DNA from 2 places in the Cobetia sp. BL01 genome. Region 2 is predicted to be linked to the other one. Evidence: predicted binding sites of a transcription regulator. Region 2 holds the regulator's gene; the other holds the start of a gene.

Region 1 (4,624 bases), on a different contig from region 2:
GGCGCTGTGGCATCTCTACCAGACCTTCTTCTCTCCCCGTCCGCCCGAAGGGGAAAGTGACGCCGCTGCCCACACGGCACAAGAGACGCGTACCACGTCAGACAAGGAGCAGCGCTGATGGATATCGCAACGGCTACCATGCTGCTGGTCGGCGGCATCTTCGCGCTGCTGGTCACGGGATTGCCGCTGGCCTTCGTCACCGGGCTGGTGGCATTGGCCTACACCTTCGGCTGGTTCGGCCCGATGGCGCTGCCGCTGGTCACCAGTCGTGTCTATGGCTTCGTCACCGAGTATTCGCTGGTGGCGGTGCCGATGTTCGTGTTGATGGCCTCGCTGCTGGATCGCTCCGGCATCGCCAAGGACCTGTTCAATGCCATGCGCGTGATGGCCGGACGCCTGCCGGGTGGCGTGGCGATCCAGACCATCGTGGTGGCGTTCTTCCTGGCGGCGATGTCCGGCATCATCGGCGGCGAGATCGTGCTGCTGGGGATTCTGGCGCTGCCGCAGATGCTCCGGCTCGGCTATGACAAACACATCGCCATCGGCGTGGTGTGTGCCGGGGGCTCGCTGGGCACCATGATGCCGCCCTCCATCGTGCTGATCATCTATGGCCTGATCGCCAACCAGTCGATTGCCGATCTGTTCACCGCGGCGATCACCCCGGCCATCGTGCTGATGGCAAGCTATATCCTCTATGTGCTGATCCGCTGCCTGCGCAATCCCGCGCTGGGGCCGGTGATGCCCGAGGAGGAACGGCGTGCCAGCTTCCAGAGCAAGCGTGAGCTGCTCAAGGCCGTCGGCGTGCCGGCGATCATCGCGGGAATGGTGCTGGGTTCCATCTATGGTGGGGTGGCCTCGGTGACGGAGGCAGCGGCGATGGGCAGCTTCGGCGTGCTGGTGGCGGTGATGCTGCGGGGTGAATTCTCCATCACCCTGATGCAGCGTGCGCTGTCCCAGACCATGAACACCTGCGGCATGATCATCTGGATCGGTATCGGGGCGGCGGCGCTGGTCGGGGTCTACAACCTGATGGGCGGCAACCGCTTCGTGTCGAGCATGATTCTCGGCCTCGATATCCCGCCGCTGGCGATCATCATGGTGATGATGGCGATCCTGCTGCTGCTGGGGCTGTTCCTCGACTGGATCGGCATCGCGATGCTGACCCTGCCGATCTTCGTGCCGATCATCATCCAACTTGGCTATGACCCGGTATGGTTCGGCGTGCTGTTCGCGGTCAACATGCAGGTGTCCTTCCTGTCGCCTCCCTTCGGGCCTGCCGCCTTCTATCTGAAAGGCGTGGCACCGGAAGGCATCAGTCTCAAGGATATCTTCGTCTCGCTGCTGCCGTTCATCGCCATCCAGCTGTGCGTGCTGGCGATGTTGCTGCTGTGGCCGCAACTGTCACTGTGGCTGGTCTAGTCTCAACAGATGTTGCTGATGGCCGAAGACTCGACGCCCTCGCAGATGCGAGGGCGTCGTCGTTCGTGACGACAGGTCTGCGCTGCAATGTGGCGACGCGACATGCATCAGGGGATTTGTGCTCATTGTTGGTGCAAGCAAGCCGGCAGTGAATCAGAGTTGAGAGTTGAGAGGCCAGACTGTCATTGCGACTGCACCATCTTGGCACATTCCCTGCAATGCTCTTGGCAGGCTTGCCTGGCGCAACGAGACCGCACCGCGGGGATGCCTGGCACGCTGCAGCACTTCATGAGGAGAGTTCACATGTCAGAGACTCAAGCACCGCTGTTGTTGCTGACCGACCTGGATGGCTCGCTGCTGGACCATCACGATTACTCGCCGGGTCCGGCGCGCAGCTGGCTGACCCGCCTGCGTGCTCGCGGCGCCTGGGTCGTGCCCAATACCTCCAAGACCGCGGCTGAACTCACGCCCTTGATGCGCTCGCTGGGGCTGGCGGGTCAGCCCTGGATCGCCGAGAACGGAGGCGTCGTGGCGCTGCCGGCCTCCTGGCTCAGTGCCTATCCACTGGAGGAGGCCAGTGCCCCGGATGCGCACGGCCTGTGCCGTATCGCGGTGGCCATGCCGCGTCGCGCGATTCTCGAGGTGCTGAAGGAATTGAGGGAGGAGTTCGCCTTTGAAGGCTTTGCCGCGATGTCGGTGGCAAGAATCAGCGAGCTGACGGGGCTGGGGGAGGCGGATGCGGCGCTGGCGGGGGAGCGTGATGCCAGTGAACCGCTGGTATGGCAGGACGCGCCGGAGCGCCTCGAGGAGTTCCGCACGCGCCTGGCCAGCCATGGCCTCAAGCTGACGCGGGGCGGGCGTTTCCATCATGTGACGGGCGACACTGACAAGGGGGTGGCGGCGCGCTATCTGATCGCGCGCTACCGGCTCTGTGAGCGGGTGCGTCCCTGGACACTGGGCTTCGGTGATGGCGCCAATGACCTGCCATTGCTGGCCGCGGTCGACAACGCTGTCCTGATCCCCGGCGTCGGTGATACCTCACAGCGCGATCGGGAGCTTGCCGAGTATCCGCTACTGGCGGATGAACGCCGCTGTTTTCGCGCCAATCACCCCGGGCCGCAGGGATGGGTCGAGGGATTACGTCACTGGCTGGCCAATGGCCAGCCGGAAGAATGGACATCCAGAGGCCTGCGCGCCTGACGCCTGCCTGATGCGTGTCTTCGGTATGACAAGGAGCTGACATGAGCGATTTTTACCAGAATGGCATCATCACCAACTTCCATAACCTGACCGACCGTCCGGTGGAGGACCTTGAAGCGGATCTGATGCGCTTCTCCCGCAAGCGGCCGATGAGCCTGATTCTGCCCTCGCTGTATTCCGAGCTGGAAGGCCCCGCGCTCAAGCACATCGTCGATGAGCTGGCGCAGGTGCCGTATCTCAGCGAGATCGTGATCGGGCTGGATCGTGCCGACCGCGACCAGTTCGAGCATGCCAAGGAGTTCTTCTCTCACCTGCCACAGCATCACCGTATCCTGTGGAACGACGGGCCGCGCCTGCGTGCACTGGATGATGAGCTGACCGAGCATGGTCTGGCACCGATGGAGGCCGGCAAGGGGCGCAACGTCTGGTATTGCTCCGGTTACGTGCAGTCATCAGGCATCGCCGAGGCGGTGGCACTGCATGACTGCGATATCGTCACCTATGATCGCGGCCTGCTGGCGCGTCTGATCTACCCGGTCGCCCATCCGCAGTTCAACTACGAATTCTGCAAGGGCTACTATTCGCGCATCGCCCAGGGCAAGCTCAATGGTCGCGTGGCACGTCTGATGGTCACGCCGTTGATCCGTGCGCTCAAGAAGGTCTATGGCCCGCTGCCGTATCTGGATTATCTCGACAGCTATCGTTATCCGCTGTCCGGTGAGTTCTCGATGCGCACCGACGTGCTGGCGGACATTCGCATCCCCAGCGACTGGGGGCTGGAGATCGGCGTGCTGTCCGAGGTGCATCGCAACTATTCCACCAAGCGTCTGTGCCAGGTGGACATCGCCGATGCCTATGATCACAAGCATCAGCCGCTGTCCGAGGAAGATGCGCTGGGCGGCCTCAATCGCATGAGTCTGGATATCGCCAAGGCCATGTATCGCAAGCTGGCGACGCTGGGGGTCGAGATTCATGGCGAGACTTTCCGCACCATCAAGGCGACCTACTATCGCATCGCGCTGGATCTGATCGAGACCTATTACAACGACGCCGTCATGAATGGCCTGACGGTGGATCGTCACAGCGAGGAAGCGGCAGTGGAGCTGTTCGCCGCCAACATCATGGATGCCGGCAGCGCCTTCCTCGACAACCCGCGTGACAAGCCCTTCATTCCGAGCTGGAACCGGGTGCAGTCCGCGGTGCCGGACCTGCTCGAGCGCATGCATGAAGCGGTGGAGCTGGACAACCAGTAACGACACCTTTCACCAACCGCTCACGTGGGTCACGCACGTTGCGGCAGACACGGGAAGGTAAAACGACAACGGGGCTGCCACTGGCAGCCCCGTTGTCGTTGGCGGGCACGTCGTCAGGTCAGACGACCTCGATGGCCGGTGGGCGCACCGACTGCTCCATCAGCCAGGCTGCCTGATAGGGGCGGCGCGCCATGGCGGGGTCGAAGGCCTTGTCATGACACAGGTGGTCGGTCAATGCGAGGCCCTGCCAGCTTTCCGGCAAGGGCAGCACACGCGGCTGGTCGGTGACATTGAGAGCGAACAGCAGGCGGCGTCCCTCGTGGGTGACGCGCTCGAAGACGAAGAAGTCCGGCCCCAGGTCGAACACCTGCTGATGGGCATCGGGGTGGAAGCACGGCTCCTCGCGGCGCAGCGTCATGCGACGCTTCAAGGCATGGAAGACCTCATGGGTCGCGGTGTTGGGGCTGGACAGCAGGGCTTCCAGTTCATCGCGCTGCCACTTGCGGCGGTTGATGGCGCGCAGATGCCCGTCGCGTTCGACCCCTTCCTGGTGATTGGGGGTGGCGGTCAGTGAATGAAGATAGAGGCCGGGAATGCCCTGCAGGCTCAGCATCAGGGTCTGACTGGCGATGAAGCGCTCGATCTGCCACGGGTCCCGTCCACGCCGCGTGCCCTTGAGGGCATCGAAATAGCTGATGTTCAGCTCATAGGGGGTGTCGGCGCGTCCCGGATTGGCGCGCATGCTGACGTAG
Region 2 (4,624 bases):
TGACGATGATGGCCGCGTCTCCAGCACCTTCGATGCCGCACCGGCCCAGGATCAGTGAGCGCGCCCCTGCATGCGCCGAATCCTCTCTCCCCGATTTCCGCTTCACGATGGCCTGAGTGATCGTGAAGCCTTACCAGTTCTGCCAAGGAGCACTCCATGACTTCAACGACTCTCACGCCCTTGACGGTCTGGCGCCAGACACTCAGACCCGGTGTCATGGCCCTTGGCCTGGCACTTGGCATGACGACGCTTTCCCCGACCGCACTAGCGCTGGACAGCGATGCCAACCAGCCGATCAACATTGCCGCCGACTCACTGTCACTGGATGACAAGGCCGGCACGGCCACCTATACCGGTCGCGTGGAAATGCGCCAGGGCAGCATGAAGCTGGATGCCGCGCGCGTGGACATCAGTCGCGCCGACAGCGGCGAGATCTCCCTCGTCAAGGCCACCGGCCAGCGCGCCTACATGGAGCAGAAACCCGATACCGACGAGCGACTGGTCAAGGGCTGGGCGAATACCATTCGCTACCACGCGCTGGAGCGCCGGGTGGAACTGGTCGGCGATGCCCGTCTGGAGAAAGGCGACGACACCTTCGAAGGCGGCTACGTGGAATACTTCCTGGACAAGCGCCAGGTCAATGCCAGCAATGGCACCGATGCCTCATCCTCCGAGGGGTCACGCGTCCACATGACCCTGACGCCACGTGGCGCCAATGCCAGCAAGGACCAATGAGCATGACTGCTGCCAGCCCACGTACCCTCAGCGCTCGTCATCTGGCCAAGGCCTACAAGGGTCGCAAGGTCGTCAAGGACATCTCGCTGGAAATCCGCCAGGGTGACATCGTAGGCCTGCTGGGCCCCAACGGGGCCGGCAAGACGACCTCGTTCTACATGATCGTCGGCCTCGTGCGCTCGGATGCCGGTAGCGTGACCATCGATGACCACGACCTGTCCGGCGCCGCCATGCATCAGCGGGCTCGCGCCGGCATCGGCTATCTGCCCCAGGAAGCCTCGATCTTCCGCAAGCTCTCGGTATCCGACAACATCATGGCGATCCTCGAGACGCGCAAGGACCTGGATCGCAACGGACGCAAGGCACGCCTGGAGGAGCTGCTCAACGAGTTCAGCATCACGCATATTCGTGACAGTGCCGGCATGAGCCTTTCCGGCGGGGAGCGCCGCCGCGTGGAGATCGCTCGCGCACTGGCCACCGAGCCGGACTTCGTGCTGCTCGATGAGCCGTTTGCTGGCGTGGACCCCATCTCGGTGGGCGAGATCAAGAGCATCGTGCGCCAGCTGCGTGACCGCGGCATCGGGGTGCTCATCACCGATCACAACGTGCGCGAGACACTCGACATCTGCGATACCGCCTACATCGTGGGCGATGGCCAGATCATCGCGCATGGCGACGCCGACACCATCCTCGCCAACCAGCAAGTGCGTGATGTCTACCTGGGCCATGAGTTCAAGCTCTAGCCCGAGAGTGCCGTCAGCCTGGTAAGAGCCGTCAGCCTGGTAAGAGCCGTCAGCCTGACGAGAGCCGTCCGACCTCTTCTGCTCTCACCAGCACCCTCCAGCACCCGCCACTTCCTGCTTCACTGTCGGGGCCTCGTTCCCCGCCCCCTCACGCAAGCGCCTCGACATGCGCTTGCGTGATCTCCCCGTGAACCCTCCTGCTCTGCCACACCTCACTCGAATGCATGACGTCCATACCACCTTGGTGGCAACATGGCATGCAAGTTGCTTGAATATTCTCGACTGCCCCTTGTCAGTGCCCCGACCCACGGTATAGCGTAGATGCACGTTCCTTTGCCGTGAATGACAGACCCCATGAAACCCACCTTGCAGCTTCGACTCGGCACTTCCCTGACAATGACCCCGCAACTTCAGCAAGCGATCCAGCTGCTGCAGTTGTCGACGCTGGACCTGCGTCAGGAGATACAGCAGGCGCTTGAGTCAAACCCCATGCTGGAGCTTGACGAGGAATACGAGTCGCTGGATGTCGCGGAGACACAGGACAAGAGCGAGATCTCCACCTCCGAGACCAACAGCGAGATTCCTGAAGAATACCCTCTCGACAGTGACTGGTCGGACCTCTACCAGGATCACGCAGGCAGTCTGACCAGTTCCGGCAGCGGAAGCTCGAGCGAGGACGGGCCGGACTTCGATCGCAACACCAGTGTCGAAAGCCTGCAGGACCATCTGCGCTGGCAGCTGGCGATGACGGACCTCGATGCGCGTGAACGCCAGATGGCGGAGAGTCTGATCGATGCGGTGGATGGGGCCGGCTACCTGAGCATGAGCCTGGACGAACTGGTCGATGGTCTGCGAGGTCAGGGACTGCCCGGCCTCAAGGCGTCGGAACTCGAGCAGGTCCTGCTGCGCCTTCAGCAGTTCGATCCCACCGGTGTGTTCGCTCGAGACCTGCGGGAATGCCTGCTGCTGCAGCTGGCCCTGCTGCCGGACGATCTGCCGCTGCTGGCCCAGGCCCGCCGTCTGGTGCGGCAATTCCTCGAGGCACTGGGCAATGACGATCGCAAGCTGCTCAAGCGTCGCCTGAGCCTGGATGATGATGAACTGGATCACGTCATTCGTCTGGTACGGGCGCTCGACCCGCGCCCGGCGTCCGCCTGGGGTGAGCCTGCCAGTGATTACGTCATCCCGGACCTGCTGGTCCGTCATACGCGTCACGGCTGGCAGGTCGAGCTCAACCCGGAAGCGCTGCCCAAGCTGCGTATCCAGCCGGAATATGCCGCCCTCATCAAGCGGGCCGACAAGTCCGCGGACAACACCTTCCTCAAGGACAACCTTCAGGAAGCCCGCTGGCTGATGAAGAGCCTGTCCTCACGCAATGACACCCTGCTCAAGGTGGGCCGCGAGATCATGGCGCGCCAGATCGACTTCCTCGAGCAGGGGGAAGAAGGCATGAAGCCGCTGATCCTCGCCAACATCGCGGAAGTGGTCGAGATGCACGAATCCACCATCTCGCGGGTGACCACCCAGAAATATATCCACACCCCGAGAGGCGTGTTCGAACTCAAGTTCTTCTTCTCGAGTCAGGTGGGTGGCAGCGGCAACGGTGACGCGCATTCCAGCACCGCGATCCGCGCGCGCATTCGCAAGCTGATCTCGGAAGAACCGGCGCGCAAGCCATTGTCCGACTCACGCCTGGTGGATCTGCTGGCCAGTGATGGCATCGAGGTAGCGCGCCGGACGGTCGCCAAGTATCGCGAGGCCATGGGCATCCCCTCCTCCAGCGAGCGCAAGCGCTTGGCGTGAGTCTCGACAACGGATACCCGCAGGCCAGCGGGCTCCACACGTCGGAGCGCTGAAGCTCGCCCCCTTGCACCTGCCATCCTGGCATCATCTGCCAATCGGTCGTCTGAATACCGGTTGGCAATGCCTGTCCTTGCGACTGCGTGAGTGACTTCACGCCCCCAATTGCCTATTTTTCCAGCCACTTTTCTCCAGAGTGCTTTCTTTTTCCCTCACATCCCACGGACAGATAGCCAGGGGTCGCCACCGACTCCTGCCACACGAACGTCGACGTAAATGCTGACATTGGCCACAAACGGCCGGTTTCTCGAGCCCCATTCCGTCCGTGATGCGAGGCGATGCTCATGAAGAACCTGCTGATATCCCTCGCTGGGTTGAAGACAAGCCTTGCGCCACGATGCAGCGCAGCGTTGATCTTTGTTCAAAGCTTGGGCATTGTCGGGGTAGACGCTCGGTACACCGGCACCGCCGCTCTCGCCAGCAGATGATCGCCACGAGACCATGGCCGGAGTCAGAAAGTGGCCGCGCGTTCAATCAGGGTTTGCTCGCAGTCAAAAAGGGTTACAATTCAAAGGCAACCCGCTGGATAAAGGAGCGTGTCCATGCAAGTGAATATCACCGGGCATCATGTGGAACTCACCGATCCTCTCCGCGATTATGTCAACGAGAAGCTCGCTCGCCTCGAACGGCATTACGACAACATCACCAATGTTCAGGTGACACTGTCGATCGAGAAGGAACGCCAACAGGCTGCCTGCACCCTGCACGCCGCTGGCGCCGACCTCCATGCCCTGGCAGAAGACCCCAACATGTACGCTGCCATCGACGCGCTCGCCGACAAGCTGGACCGCCAGCTGGTCAAACACAAGGAAAAGTCCCAGGCTCGCTCTCAGGGCACCGGGACCCGTTGACCTTCTGCCATGACACTTGATCAGATTCTTCCCCCCGAGCGCACGCTCTACGGCGTCCCCGGGGGGAGCAAGAAGCGGGTGCTGGAATTCTTCAGCACCTTCATTGCTCAGAACATTCCCAGCCTGGACAGCCAGGAAGTCTTCTCGCGCCTGATCGGGCGCGAGAGACTGGGTTCGACGGGTATCGGCCACGGCGTGGCCGTGCCACATGCACGCAGTCCACACTGCAAGACCCCCATCGCGGCGTTCATGAAGCTCGGTGACCCCATCGACTTTGACGCCATCGATGGCGAACCCATCGATCTGCTGTTCGTGCTGCTGGTCCCCGAGGAGGCAGATGACACCCATCTCACTCTGCTCGGCCAGGTGGCGGAACTGCTCAACTCGCCCACCAACCGGGCAGCATTGCGCCAGGCAGACAGCCAGCGAGCATTG

The links. Region 2 encodes sigma-54, which starts transcription at its own class of promoters, with help from an activator protein. Its sites were predicted from a motif close to TGGCACNNNNNTTGCTNT; they were not measured.
Region 1: the regulator sigma-54 is predicted to act here: its motif matches at 1,622-1,639, upstream of ACZYGA_RS02245 (HAD-IIB family hydrolase).

The regions. Positions count from the first base shown of each region.
Region 1 is NZ_JBVBEE010000001.1:526,574-531,197, reverse strand. Features, by position in the region: gene ACZYGA_RS02255 (TRAP transporter small permease subunit) at 1-118, shown strand, start outside; gene ACZYGA_RS02250 (TRAP transporter large permease) at 118-1,419, shown strand; gene ACZYGA_RS02245 (HAD-IIB family hydrolase) at 1,723-2,619, shown strand; gene ACZYGA_RS02240 (glycosyltransferase family protein) at 2,661-3,872, shown strand; gene ACZYGA_RS02235 (sugar phosphorylase) at 3,991-4,624, opposite strand, start outside.
Region 2 is NZ_JBVBEE010000002.1:486,990-491,613, forward strand. Features, by position in the region: gene lptC (LPS export ABC transporter periplasmic protein LptC) at 1-58, shown strand, start outside; gene lptA (lipopolysaccharide transport periplasmic protein LptA) at 157-735, shown strand; gene lptB (LPS export ABC transporter ATP-binding protein) at 738-1,478, shown strand; gene ACZYGA_RS05835 (RNA polymerase factor sigma-54) at 1,833-3,281, shown strand; gene hpf (ribosome hibernation-promoting factor, HPF/YfiA family) at 3,881-4,189, shown strand; gene ACZYGA_RS05845 (PTS sugar transporter subunit IIA) at 4,199-4,624, shown strand, end outside.